2 regions of the Streptomyces longhuiensis genome follow, and region 1 is predicted to be linked to the other one. Evidence: riboswitches for the same ligand, from Rfam matches in the RefSeq annotation. Region 1 holds a riboswitch; the other holds the start of a gene.

The links. Region 1 has a riboswitch for glycine ahead of gcvP (aminomethyl-transferring glycine dehydrogenase). Riboswitches for the same ligand answer to the same signal wherever they lie in the genome.
Region 2: another riboswitch for glycine. It lies ahead of gcvT (glycine cleavage system aminomethyltransferase GcvT); the one in region 1 lies ahead of gcvP (aminomethyl-transferring glycine dehydrogenase).

What each region holds. Positions count from the first base shown of each region.
Region 1 covers NZ_CP085173.1:2,096,323-2,103,293, reverse strand. The annotation lists gene LGI35_RS09975 (DNA polymerase IV) at 1-872, shown strand, start outside; gene LGI35_RS09970 (PRC-barrel domain-containing protein) at 858-1,241, opposite strand; glycine riboswitch at 1,356-1,451, shown strand; gene gcvP (aminomethyl-transferring glycine dehydrogenase) at 1,636-4,521, shown strand; gene LGI35_RS09960 (DUF5999 family protein) at 4,611-4,808, opposite strand; gene LGI35_RS09955 (hypothetical protein) at 5,162-5,749, opposite strand; gene LGI35_RS09950 (glutamate-cysteine ligase family protein) at 6,240-6,971, shown strand, end outside.
Region 2 covers NZ_CP085173.1:6,481,454-6,488,424, reverse strand. The annotation lists gene LGI35_RS29995 (enhanced serine sensitivity protein SseB) at 1-545, opposite strand, end outside; gene LGI35_RS29990 (AAA family ATPase) at 652-1,269, opposite strand; glycine riboswitch at 1,467-1,570, shown strand; glycine riboswitch at 1,571-1,682, shown strand; gene gcvT (glycine cleavage system aminomethyltransferase GcvT) at 1,730-2,854, shown strand; gene gcvH (glycine cleavage system protein GcvH) at 2,947-3,330, shown strand; gene glyA (serine hydroxymethyltransferase) at 3,344-4,603, shown strand; gene LGI35_RS29970 (L-serine ammonia-lyase) at 4,756-6,126, shown strand; gene LGI35_RS29965 (L,D-transpeptidase) at 6,156-6,971, opposite strand, start outside.

The DNA.
Region 1 (6,971 bases):
GCGTGGGGCCGGCGACCGGGGACCATCTCAGACGTGCCGGGATCACCACGGTCGAGGAGATCGCCGAAGCGGGCGAGGACGAGCTGGTACGGCTGCTGGGGAAGTCGCACGGGGCGTCGCTGTATGCCATGGCCCTCGCGCACGACGACCGGCCCGTGGTGGCCGAGCGGGACGCCAAGTCGGTGTCGGTCGAGGACACGTACGACGTGGACATCCACGACCGGGTGCGGGTGCGGACCGAGGTGCAGCGGCTCGCCGAGCGGTGCGTGCAGCGGCTGCGGGGGGCGGAGCGGTCCGGGCGGACCGTGGTCCTCAAGGTGCGGCGCTACGACTTCTCCACGCTGACGAGATCCGAGACGCTGCGTGGGCCCACCGACGACCCCGCCGTGGTGCGGGAGGCGGCCGCCCGGCTCCTGGAGTCCGTGGACACGACGGGCGGGGTGCGGCTGCTCGGCGTGGGGGTGACGGGCCTGGCCGACTACACGCAGGAGGACCTGTTCGCGCAGGCGCGGGCGCAGGCGGAGGCCGATGCGCACGTGGCCGAGGGGGAGCGTGAGGGTGAGGCGGAAGGGGCGGGTGGTGCGGGTGAAGAGGGGCAGGCGGCTGCCGAAGAGGTCGTCGAGGTCGCGGACCGGCGCTGGGTGGCCGGGCACGACGTGCGGCACGAGGAGTTCGGGCACGGGTGGGTGCAGGGCAGCGGGCTCGGGCGGGTGACTGTGCGCTTCGAGACGCCGTACTCGGAGCCGGGGCGCGTGCGTACGTTCCGGACCGACGACCCCGCGCTCGTACCGGCGGAGCCGCTGCCGCTGGTGGAGGGCGGAGCCGGGCGCTTCGCGGCGCGGGAGCCGGATGTCGGGTCAGGTGTCGTCTGACGGGCGGGCGATCTTGCCGAAGTCTCGGTCCTCAGGCGGCTCGGGGTCGCCGGGGGCCGAGATGTCGAGACCGTAGTGGTGATAGAGCTGGAGCTCCTGTTCGGGGGAGAGGTGACGGCCGACCCCGAAGTCGGGGGCGTCCTTGATCAGGGAGCGTTCGAAGGGGATGCGCAGGGTGCCCTCCACCAGCTCGCTCGGCTCCAGGGGGACGAAGGCGTCCCGGCTGAACAGGCCTGTGCGTATCGCCGCCCACTCGGGGACGCCGGTCGCGTCGTCGAGGTAGACCTCGTCGACGGTCCCGATCTTGGCTCCGTTGCGGTCGAACGCCTTGCGGCCGATCAGGTTGCGCGGATCGACATCGGTCTGCACGGGGCCCTCCAGCTGCTCGCAACTCATCCGTAAGCACTACCAAAGTGCACATTGGGGAAGGCGGCCACTCGAAGCCGGGGGTGTCGTTGCCGCTGGTAGGCTGGCGATGGCTGCCGACCCCGTGCGGGAGAGTCCTCCGGATGACACCGGAGGCGCCGAAGGAGCAACTCCTCCCCGGAATCTCTCAGGCCCCTGTACCGCACGGACGAGGTCACTCTGGAAAGCAGGGCGGGCGTTCAGGCCTCCGCTCTCACCGACGGTGAAAGTCGTCATGCCCTTCGTGATGTGGGGTGTGCCGGTGAAACTCTCAGGTTGAGATGACAGAGGGGGAGGCCGTCCGGGCACCCGCGCCGTGGTGCCCCTCGCAGGTCGCAATGACCAGGAGGCCTCCGCAATGACCGCCAACCGTATTCCGCTCTCCCAGCTGGAGCAGGGAATCCCCTTCGAGCAGCGCCATATCGGTCCGGATGAAGCAGCGCAGGCCAAGATGCTCGCGCAGGTCGGGTACGGCTCGCTCGACGAGCTGACGGCGGCCGCGGTCCCGGACGTGATCAAGAGCGCCGAGGCGCTCGATCTTCCCGGGGCCCGCACCGAGGCCGAGGTGCTCGCAGAGCTCCGCTCCCTCGCCGACCGCAACCAGGTCCTCGACTCGATGGTCGGACTGGGCTACTACGGCACGTTCACGCCGCCCGTCATCCTGCGCAACGTCATGGAGAACCCGGCCTGGTACACGGCGTACACGCCCTATCAGCCGGAGATCTCGCAGGGCCGTCTCGAGGCGCTGCTCAACTTCCAGACGATGGTCGCCGAGCTGACCGGCCTGCCCACCTCGGGCGCCTCGCTGCTCGACGAGGGCACGGCCGCGGCCGAGGCCATGGCGCTGTCCCGGCGCATGGGCAAGGTCAAGAACGGTGCCTTCGTGGTCGACGCGGACGCGCTGCCGCAGACCATCGCCGTGATCCAGACGCGTGCCGAGCCGACGGGTGTCGAGGTCGTCGTCGCGGACCTGTCCGAGGGCATCCCGGCCGAGGTCGCCGAGCGCGGCGTCGTCGGCGTCCTGATCCAGTACCCGGGCGCCTCCGGTGCCGTCCGCGACATCAAGCCCGTCATCGAGCAGGCCCACGAGCTGGGCGCCGTCGTCACGGTCGCCGCCGACCTGCTCGCCCTCACGCTGCTGACCTCGCCCGGTGAGCTCGGCGCCGACATCGCCGTCGGTACGACGCAGCGCTTCGGTGTCCCCATGGGCTTCGGCGGTCCGCACGCCGGCTACATGGCCGTCCGCGAGAAGTTCGCGCGCAGCCTGCCCGGCCGCCTCGTGGGCGTCTCCGTCGACGCCGACGGCAACAAGGCGTACCGCCTCGCGCTGCAGACCCGTGAGCAGCACATCCGGCGCGAGAAGGCCACCAGCAACATCTGTACCGCTCAGGTGCTGCTCGCCGTCATGGCCGGCATGTACGCCGTCTACCACGGGCCCGAAGGCCTCAAGGGCATCGCGCGGCGCACGCACCGGTACGCGACGCTGCTCGCCGAGGGCCTCAAGGCCGGCGGCGTGGAGGTCGTGCACGGCGCGTACTTCGACACCCTGACCGTGAAGGCCGCGGGCCGGGCCGCCGACGTCGTGAGCGCGGCGCGCGAAGGCGGCGTCAACCTCCACCTCGTGGACGCCGACCATGTGTCGATCTCCTGTGACGAGACCACGACGCGTGCCCAGCTGGGCGCCGTCTGGACCGCGTTCGGTGTCGAGGCCGACGTCGACGCGCTCGACGCGGCGGCCGTGGACACGCTGCCCGCGGGCCTTCTGCGCGATGACAACTACCTGTCGCACCCCGTGTTCCACGCGCACCGCTCCGAGACCTCGATGCTGCGCTACCTGCGCAAGCTGGCCGACCGCGACTACGCGCTCGACCGCGGCATGATCCCGCTGGGCTCCTGCACGATGAAGCTCAACGCGACGACGGAGATGGAGCCGGTCACCTGGCCCGAGTTCGGCCAGCTGCACCCCTTCGCGCCCGCCGAGCAGGCGCAGGGCTACCTCACGCTCATCCGTGAGCTGGAGGAGCGTCTGGCGGAGGTCACCGGCTACGACAACGTGTCGCTCCAGCCGAACGCCGGCTCGCAGGGCGAGCTGGCCGGTCTGCTCGCCGTCCGCGGCTACCACCGCGCCAACGGTGACGACCAGCGCACCGTCTGCCTCATCCCGTCGTCCGCGCACGGCACGAACGCCGCGAGCGCCGTGATGGCCGGCATGAAGGTCGTCGTCGTGAAGACGGCCGACGACGGCGAGATCGACGTCGCGGACCTCCGCGCCAAGATCGAGCAGTACGCGGACGAGCTCTCCGTCCTGATGATCACCTACCCGTCCACGCACGGTGTGTTCGAGGAGCACGTCGCCGACATCTGCGCGCAGGTGCACGACGCCGGCGGTCAGGTCTACGTCGACGGCGCCAACCTGAACGCCCTGGTGGGCCTCGCCAAGCCGGGCCACTTCGGCGGCGACGTCTCGCACCTCAACCTGCACAAGACGTTCTGCATCCCGCACGGCGGCGGCGGCCCCGGCGTCGGCCCGGTCGGTGTCCGCGCGCACCTCGCGCCGTACCTGCCCAACCACCCGCTGCAGCCCGCCGCGGGTCCCGAGACCGGCGTGGGCCCGATCTCCGCGGCACCGTGGGGCTCCGCGGGCATCCTGCCGATCTCGTGGGCGTACGTGCGTCTCATGGGCGGCGAGGGCCTCAAGCGGGCCACGCAGGTCGCGGTGCTCAGCGCCAACTACATCGCCAAGCGGCTCGAGCCGCACTTCCCGGTGCTGTACACGGGCCCCGGCGGCCTCGTCGCGCACGAGTGCATCATCGATCTGCGCCCGATCTCGAAGGCGACCGGCGTCAGCGTCGACGACATCGCCAAGCGGCTCATCGACTACGGGTTCCACGCGCCGACCATGTCGTTCCCCGTGGCCGGGACGCTGATGATCGAGCCGACCGAGAGCGAGGACCTCGCCGAGCTGGACCGGTTCTGCGAGGCGATGATCGCCATTCGCGGGGAGATCGAGAAGGTCGGGTCGGGCCGGTGGCCCGCCGAGGACAACCCGCTGCGCAACGCCCCGCACACCGCGGCCGCGCTCGGCGGCGAGTGGGAGCACGCGTACAGCCGCGAGGAGGCCGTCTTCCCCGCCGGTGTCGTGGCCGCCGACAAGTACTGGCCGCCGGTCCGCCGCATCGACCAGGCGTACGGCGACCGCAATCTCGTCTGCTCGTGCCCGCCCATGGACGCGTACGAGGACTGATACTCACGCTGACATGCGTCAGGGCCGGTTCCGGGGTTTCCCGGGGCCGGCCCTTTCGTACAGGGGACGCCGTCGGCGTCCGGATGCGCTCAGGCCGCGGTCACGACGTGCACCGGGCGGTGCGGAGCGATGATCTGGCCGGTGGGCAGCAGCTCACCGGTGTCCTCGAAGAGCAGGACGCCGTTGCAGAGCAGACTCCAGCCCTGTTCGGGGTGGTGGGCCACAGGGAGCGCGGCCTCCCGGTCGGCGGAGTCTGCGGACGGGCACGGTGGCTGGTGCTGGCACATGGATGGGATCTTTCCCTGTGAAGTGATGTCGGTGATGGGTGTGATGTCGCGGTCTGTCCTGCGGCTCGAAGCGTTGTTCATGGCCGCCCCCCGTTTGTCGGTCGGTCCGGAACCCAGTGTTGCCCCACGGGCGTCAATCCGCAGGTATTTCGTCGCAGCGGTCCTCACTGGATGAGGACGCGTCACCCGTGCGGACGGTTCACCCCAACTGCACTGTCCCTTCGGGTGGTTCGGGGTGGCCTGACCGGGCTAGTCCGGACGGGCCCGCGGGGGCGTGGCCGAGGGCATGGCTGCGCCCCGCGACCGGTCGGCATCGGCAGCGGGGCGCGGGCGCGTCGGACGGCCCGGTCGCGTCAGGCGGGTGAGCCCAGAAGTGGCGCGGGGGTCAGTCGATGGGTGAGAACGGGCAGCAGTTCGGCGACCGGGTGCGGGCGGTGGGCGGCGATGCCGGGCGGCGCGGGCGCCAGCGGGACCAGGAGGTCACTGGCCGCGGGATGTCCCGTCGAGGCGTCGGCGTTGCAGTCCCCGTGCAGCCAGAGGGTGAGCATGTACAGCTCCGGGACCGAGAGCAGGCGCGGTTGGTAGGCCGCGGGCATGGACTCGGCCTGGCGCAGCGCCCGTTCGGTGGCCGCGACGTACGGGCCCTCGAAGAAGTGCGAGAACGCCCAGCCGTCGGCGGTCAGCATCGTGTCGGCGGCGGCGACCGCGCGTTCCCCGCAGCGGATCAGGAACCGCCAGCCGGCGAGTCGGGTCGGCGAAGGGCCCGCGCTGCCCGTGACCCGGTCCAGTACGTGGACGGGCAAAGGGAGTTCGGGGCTCGCCGGTCCTTGGGCGGAGCGCAGGGAAGGGGTGCGGGCCTCGCGGACCGCGGTCGGGGAACCGAGGGCCGTGAGGACAGTGCGCAGGGCGGGCGCGGGAGCCGGAGGGACATGCAGCGGCATGGTGGGTCGCCTCTCATTCGACAGGCACGGTGGATCGAGGGCGTGGCGGGACGAGCGGACGGCGCTGTCTGCTGACCGGGCCAGAGGGGGCGGGGCAGATACCGCGAGCGCCAACTCTGCGCCTCGTTCGCGAAGTTTATACGACACGTGTTCACGCAGTGTTTCGTCTAGCCGTCGCGAAAATACTCGGCAAGGCGTTATTCGGTCGGCGAGATGCGGGAAATCTCCCGATTCCCAGCGGGGTTGGGTCTGTGACCTCGTAATCTTCACGGCGAGCGGACGGCCGATTCTCGTCGGTGTTTATCACCAGGTCATGTGGAACCAGGTCTTCGACATGCCGCATGCCTCGTGAATGTGCCCCGTGACAACTGCTGCGAGCCTACTCGCCCGTGGCGGGAAGCGGGGCGTTATCGATCACATTGCCTGGGCATCATCCACCGTGACACAGCGGCCGGACGGCCGTGTCGTCCATGTGAGGAGGGACGCTTCCATGGGGGAGAAGGTCGTGGCGGGCGCGTTCGACCTGTCCGATCGGCGGCACTACCGCAGGAAGCTGCAGCAGTGTCTGGCGGGGCTCGCGAGGCTCCTGGAGGAGGAGAGGTTCGATCGTCCGAGGAATCTGATGGGCCTGGAGATCGAGTTGAATCTCGCGGGGCCCGACGGCATGCCGAAAATGATGAATGCGCAAGTTCTCGAGCGCATCGCGAGCCGTGATTTCCAGACCGAACTCGGAATGTTCAATCTGGAAGTGAACATTGCTCCCCATCGTTTGGAAGGCCGCGTTCTCGACCGGCTCGCCGAGGAGCTCAGGACCGGCCTCGCCTATGCCCACCGGAAAGCGAACGAGGTGGACGCCGGGATCGTGATGATCGGCATTCTCCCGACGCTCGTGCCCGATGATCTCGTCTCCGCGAATCTGTCGGACGTGGACCGCTACAGCCTCCTCAACGACCAGATGGTGGCCGCGCGCGGCGAGGACTTCGTCGTCGACATCGACGGGGTGGAGCACCTGCGCTGCACCTCGGGGTCCATAGCGACCGAAGCGGCCTGCACCTCCGTGCAGTTGCACCTCCAGGTCACGCCCGCCCGCTTCGCCGACGTGTGGAACGCGGCGCAGGCCGTCGCGGCCGTGCAGGTCGCGGTCGGCGCCAACTCGCCGTTCCTGTTCGGACATGAGCTGTGGCGCGAATCGCGGCCGCCGCTTTTCCAGCAGTCGACCGAC
Region 2 (6,971 bases), 4.4 Mb from region 1:
CAGCGGCGGGCGGTGAGCACGACGCCGGACGCCTCGAACTCCTCGCGCACGGCGGCCAGGAAGTCGACCGGGTCGTTCTGCCAGTCGGGCTCGTAGAGGCTGACCCGGCCGCCCGAGGCGGGCCCGTCCAGCGGCGTGCGACCGGACCTGCACAGCTCGGCGACGGCGGGCGGGGGCAGCGGGACGCCCACGGCGCCGTCCGGGTTCACCGCGATGCCGACCTGCGGGGGCAGCCCGCGCGCGAACTCGACGGCCGGCGCGACCGTGCAGCCCATCCGGTCGCCGACGACCGCGAGGAACTGCTCCTCGGAGCTGAAGACGGGCACATAGGCCTGGCCCTCGATCTCCAGCGTCGGCAGGTCGAGGTTCGGGCTGCCGGGCCCGCCGCCCTGGGGCAGCGGTATCCACACCTGACTGCGTCCGAGGACCTCGACGATCCGGCCGCCCGCCGAGTCGACCCCGAGGGAGGCGGCGAGCACCTCCTCCAGCTCGTTGGCCGGCCACCCGCCGTACGGATGTGCATGAGCCTGCGCCGGAATGTCCATGTGCCTACCACCCGCTCTGGAACCGCTCTGTCTGCGGCCGAACCCTAGCGCGTGCGACCGACATGACACCCTCCGCATCCACACGGCCACAGGGGGTCGCCGGGGGTCAGCCGCCCTCGAACGCGATCCCGTTCAGCACATCCGTCGCGTCCCGGTCCAGCAGCACCGCGGACGCGCAGCCCCACGGCAGGTCACCGCGCTCGGCCGACTCCACGAGACCCGCGACCGCGCGGCGGTGCCGGGCGAACGCGTAGCGCGAGACCCCGCGGCCGCGGTCCCGCTGGCCGGCGAGCGCCGTGTCCGCGTCGACGTCGAGCAGCATCAGATGCAGGTCCGCGCCGCGCCGCCCGGCCTCCCTGGCCAGCCAGCGCCGCACCCAGGCCTGCGTGCCGCAGTCGTGCAGGACGACGCTGCCTCCCGAGCGCAGGGCCCGCCGCAGCCCGGCGAAGTGCGCGAGCCGCACGAGCGGGCGGTACACGGCGTACGGGAGGAGCCGGGGCAGCCGGGCCGCCCAGCGGTCACGGGCGTCCTGCGAGTCGATGCGCACGGCTCCGCCGGCGCCGACCACGCGGCGCATCAGCGTGGACTTGCCGCTGCCCGGGAGCCCCGAGACCACGATCAGGTCACCCCGCGCGAAGCCGAGGCGCCTCGGGGTGCGGCCGCCTCTGCCGCGCAGATCCCTGACGACCGGACCGCGCCCCGTCACCGACCTCGGGCGGGGCATCGCACGCTGTCCGACCCCTGCCGCCGCGTACGCACCCGCCGCTGCCTTATGCACCGTGATCGTCCTCCCCGTTCCGGTCACGCCACCCTTGCCCGTCAAGTGTAAAGAGACGGTAATGCCGTACAAGTGGTTTCCCCGTACGGTCGGCATGCAATGATGTGCGCGCCAAGAGCACGACCAACTGCATACCGGCCGCTTGAATCCGCGCGGGAGAGCTCCCCGGACGCCTACGCGTCCCCGGGGGCGCCGAAGGAGCAAGTTCCTCCCTTGAATCTCTCAGGCCCCGTACCGCGCGGGCGAGGCATATCTGAAAAGCGGGCGGCCCTCGGCCGCTCCACCCAAGGTGCAAGCCGCGACCACCTTTACGTGTGGCGCCGGCGAACCTCTCAGGTTCCGATGACAGATGGGGAGGAAGACCATCGCCCTCGTCTGTCATGCCTGGGATCCTGGAGCACCACTCATGAGCAACGCCCCCCGTAAGACCGCCCTCGACGCACTGCACCGCTCGCTGGGCGCGACGATGACCGACTTCGCGGGCTGGGACATGCCGCTGCGGTACGGCAGCGAGCGCGACGAGCACCTCGCGGTCCGCACCAAGGCCGGCCTCTTCGACCTGTCGCACATGGGTGAGATCACCGTCACCGGGCCGCAGGCCGTCGACCTCCTCGACTACGCCCTCGTCGGCAACATGTCCACGATCGGCCCCGGCCGCGCCCGCTACACCATGATCTGCCAGGAGGACGGCGGGATCGTCGACGACCTGATCGTCTACCGCCTGGGCGAGCAGGAGTACATGGTCGTCGCCAACGCGGGCAACGCGCAGATCGTCCTCGACGCGATCACCGGGCGCGCCGAGGGCTTCGACGCCGAGGTCCGCGACGACCGCGACGCCTACGCGCTGATCGCCGTCCAGGGCCCCGAGTCCCCCGGGATCCTGAAGTCCCTCACGGACGCCGACCTGGACGGTCTCAAGTACTACGCGGGCCTGCCCGGCACCGTCGCCGGCGTCCCGGCCCTCATCGCCCGGACCGGCTACACCGGCGAGGACGGCTTCGAGCTGTTCGTCGCCCCGGAGCACGCCGAGAAGCTGTGGCAGGCGCTGACCGACGCGGGCGCGCCGGTCGGGCTCGTCCCCGCCGGCCTCTCCTGCCGCGACACGCTCCGCCTGGAGGCCGGCATGCCGCTGTACGGGCACGAGCTGACGACGGCGCTGACCCCGTTCGACGCCGGTCTCGGCCGCGTCGTGAAGTTCGAGAAGACGGGCAACGAGGGCCGCTTCGTGGGCCGCGAGGCGCTCGAGGCCGCCGCCGAGCGCGCCGAGACCGCCCCGCCGCGCAAGCTCGTCGGCCTGATCGCCGAGGGCCGCCGCGTGCCGCGCGCCGGGATGTCCGTGGTCTCCGGCGGCCAGGTGATCGGCGAGGTCACCTCCGGCGCCCCCTCCCCCACGCTCGGCAAGCCGATCGCCATCGCCTATGTGGACGCGGCGCACGCCGCCCCCGGCACCGAGGGTGTCGGCGTGGACATCCGCGGCGCCCACGAGCCGTACGAGGTCGTGGCGCTGCCGTTCTACAAGCGCCAGAAGTAGCCCGACCAGTCCTCACGGGGGCCGCCGGAAGTAACCCAGCGCACACCCCTCTCGTTCCGCAGCACCCATTCGCGTACAGGAGAATTCAGATCATGAGCAACCCCCAGCAGCTGCGCTACAGCAAGGAGCACGAGTGGCTGTCGGGCGCCGAGGACGGCGTCTCGACGGTCGGCATCACCGAGTTCGCGGCCAACGCGCTCGGCGATGTCGTCTACGCCCAGCTCCCCGAGGTCGGCGACACGGTGACCGCGGGCGAGACCTGCGGCGAACTCGAGTCGACCAAGTCCGTCAGTGACCTGTACTCCCCGGTCACCGGCGAGGTCGTCGAGGCGAACCAGGACGTCGTGGACGACCCGGCGCTGGTGAACTCCGCCCCGTTCGAGGGCGGCTGGCTGTTCAAGGTCCGCATCTCGGATGAGCCGAAGGACCTGCTCTCCGCGGACGAGTACGACGCGTTCTCCGGCTCCGGCAACTAGGGACACCACGACCATGTCGCTCATGAACACCCCCCTGCACGAGCTCGACCCGGACGTCGCCGCCGCGGTCGACGCCGAGCTGCACCGCCAGCAGTCCACCCTCGAGATGATCGCGTCGGAGAACTTCGCTCCGGTCGCCGTCATGGAGGCGCAGGGCTCGGTCCTGACCAACAAGTACGCCGAGGGCTACCCCGGCCGGCGCTACTACGGCGGCTGCGAGCACGTCGACGTCACCGAGCAGATCGCCATCGACCGGGTCAAGGACCTCTTCGGCGCCGAGTACGCCAACGTCCAGCCCCACTCCGGCGCCTCCGCCAACCAGGCCGCCCTCTTCGCGCTCGCCAAGCCCGGCGACACGATCCTGGGCCTGGACCTGGCGCACGGCGGCCACCTCACCCACGGCATGCGCCTGAACTTCTCCGGCAAGCAGTTCGACGTCGTGGCCTACCACGTCGACGAGGCCGGCCTGGTGGACATGGCCGAGGTCGAGCGCCTCGCCAAGGAGCACCGCCCCAAGGTCATCATCGCGGGCTGGTCCGCCTACCCGCGCCAGCTGGACTTCGCCGCGTTCCGCCGCATCGCGGACGAGACCGGCGCCTTCCTGTGGGTCGACATGGCCCACTTCGCCGGACTCGTCGCGGCCGGACTGCACCCCAACCCGGTCGAGTACGCCGATGTGGTGACCTCCACCACGCACAAGACCCTCGGCGGGCCGCGCGGCGGGATCATCCTCGCGAAGAAGGACTTCGCGAAGAAGCTGAACTCCTCGGTCTTCCCCGGCTTCCAGGGCGGCCCCCTGGAGCACGTGATCGCCGCCAAGGCCGTCTCCTTCAAGGTCGCCGCGAGCGAGGACTTCAAGGAGCGCCAGCAGCGCACCATCGAGGGCGCCCAGATCCTCGCCGCCCGTCTGACCTCGGACGACGCACGCGCCGCCGGCGTGAACGTGCTGTCCGGCGGCACGGACGTGCACCTGGTCCTGGTCGACCTGCGCGAGTCCGAGCTCGACGGTCAGCAGGCCGAGGACCGTCTCCACGAGGTCGGCATCACCGTCAACCGCAACGCGGTCCCGAACGACCCGCGCCCGCCGATGGTCACCTCCGGCCTGCGGATCGGCACCCCGGCCCTGGCCACCCGTGGCTTCCAGGCCGAGGACTTCACCGAGGTCGCCGACATCATCGCCGAGGCGCTGAAGCCGGAATACAACGCGGCGTCCCTCAAGGCCCGCGTCACCGCCCTCGCCGACAAGTACCCCCTGTACCCCGGCCTGAAGTAGTTTCGTACGCATTTGTACGTATGAAATTTCGGGGCACCGCGCACACTGGACAGTGAGAGCGGTGCCCCGCCCCATGCACCGCCCTCCGTATCTGCTTGCGCACCACCCGGCGGACAACGGCGTCCGCCGAAACCCCACCTAGGAGTTCCCCCGTGGCCATCTCGGTCTTCGACCTGTTCTCGATCGGCATCGGCCCGTCCAGCTCCCACACGGTCGGCCCGATGCGGGCGGCCCGCATGTTCGCGCGCCGCCTGAAGAACGAGGGCCTGCTCGCCCACACCGCCTCGATACGGGCGGAGCTCTACGGCTCCCTCGGCGCCACCGGACACGGCCACGGCACCCCCAAGGCGGTGCTGCTGGGTCTGGAGGGCGACTCCCCCCGCACCGTCGACGTGGAGAAGGCCGACGACCGCGTCGAGGCGATCAAGACCTCCGGGAAGATCAACCTGCTCGGCGTCCACGAGATCCCGTTCAGCTTCGACGACGATCTGGTCCTGCACCGCCGCAAGGCGCTCCCGTACCACGCCAACGGCATGACGATCTTCGCCTACGACCACGAGGGCGCCCTCGTCCTGGAGAAGACGTACTACTCGGTGGGCGGCGGCTTCGTCGTCGACGAAGATGCGGTGGCCGGCGAGAACCCGATCGTCCCCGACGACACGGTCCTCAAGTACCCCTTCCGCACCGGCGACGAGCTGCTCCGCCTCGCCGAGGAGACCGGCCTGTCCATCTCCGCCCTGATGCTGGAGAACGAGAAGGCCTGGCGCACCGAGGACGAGATCCGCTCCGGTCTGCTCGACATCTGGCGCGTCATGCAGGCCTGCGTCTCGCGCGGCATGTCCCGCGAGGGCATCCTGCCCGGCGGCCTCAAGGTCCGCCGCCGCGCCGCGAACTCGGCCCGCCAGCTGCGCGCCGAGGGCGACCCGATGGCCCGCGCCATGGAGTGGATCACCCTCTACGCGATGGCCGTCAACGAGGAGAACGCCGCGGGCGGCCGCGTCGTGACCGCGCCCACCAACGGCGCCGCGGGCATCATCCCCGCGGTCCTGCACTACTACATCAACTTCGTGCCCGGCGCCGACGAGGAGGGCGTCGTCCGCTTCATGCTCTCCGCGGGCGCCATCGGCATGCTCTTCAAGGAGAACGCCTCCATCTCCGGCGCCGAGGTCGGCTGCCAGGGCGAGGTCGGATCCGCCTGCTCGATGGCCGCGGGCGCCCTCGCCGAGGTCCTCGGCGGCACCCCCGAGCAGGTCGAGAACGCCGCCGAGATCGGCATGGAGCACAACCTCGGCCTGACCTGCGACCCCGTCGGCGGCCTCGTCCAGATCCCCTGCATCGAGCGCAACGGCATGGCCGCCGTGAAGGCCGTCACCGCGGCCCGCATGGCCATGCGCGGCGACGGCAGCCACAAGGTCTCCCTCGACAAGGTCATCAAGACCATGAAGGAGACCGGCGCCGACATGTCCGTCAAGTACAAGGAGACGGCCCGCGGCGGGCTCGCGGTGAACATCATCGAGTGCTGAGGATCAGCGGGCGTCGAGGGCGGCGGCGGTCACAGGGTCGCCGTCGTGCCCTCCCCGGCCCCGCTCCCCGCGAGCCACTGGTCCCAGCTCAGGTTGAAGGCCGCGTAGCCGTTGTCGGCCGGAGCCTTGGCGCGCGGCGAGCCCGTGATCGTGACGGGGTCGCCCTGCTTGACCTGCCCGTAGAACCACTTGGCGTCGGCCAGCGACAGGTGGACGCAGCCGTGTGAGCCACGGGCGGAGCCGCTGCCCGGGTTCGGGTCGCCGGTCGAGTAGTGGACGTAGGTGCCGGACTGGGTGAGGTGGACGTCCCAGGGCAGCGTCAGGTCGTAGTAGTTGGCGCTGCCCTTGTTGCAGCTGATGCCGACGCTGCAGGAGGTCATGTGGACCTCCTTCTGCTTGTCGATGACGGCCATCGTGCCGTTCCAGGTCGGGAACTCGGCGCTGCCGGCGTTGATCGACAGCGTGCGCACCGCCTGGCCGTTCTTGGTGACCTTCATGGTGTGACCGGTGACGGAGACGTCGGCCCGGACGTCGTCGCCGACCGTGAAGGTGTGCGTGTAACCGTGCACGCCGTAGCGGCCGTTGCCGTTGCTGACGCCCTTCATGTCGGCGTCGATCTTCACCTTCGTACCGGAGGGCCAGTACTCCTTCGGGCGCCAGTCCGCGCGCTTGTCGCCGAACCAGTGCCAGGCGCCGGCCACCGGCTGCGAGGTGCTGACCTTCATGTGCTTCTCGACGGAGGCACGCGCCTTGGCGGCCACCGGGTCGGTGAAGACCACCGAAATCGGCATCGCCACACCGACCTTGGCGTCGTTCAGCGGAGTGATCGTCTCAAGCAGCATGGG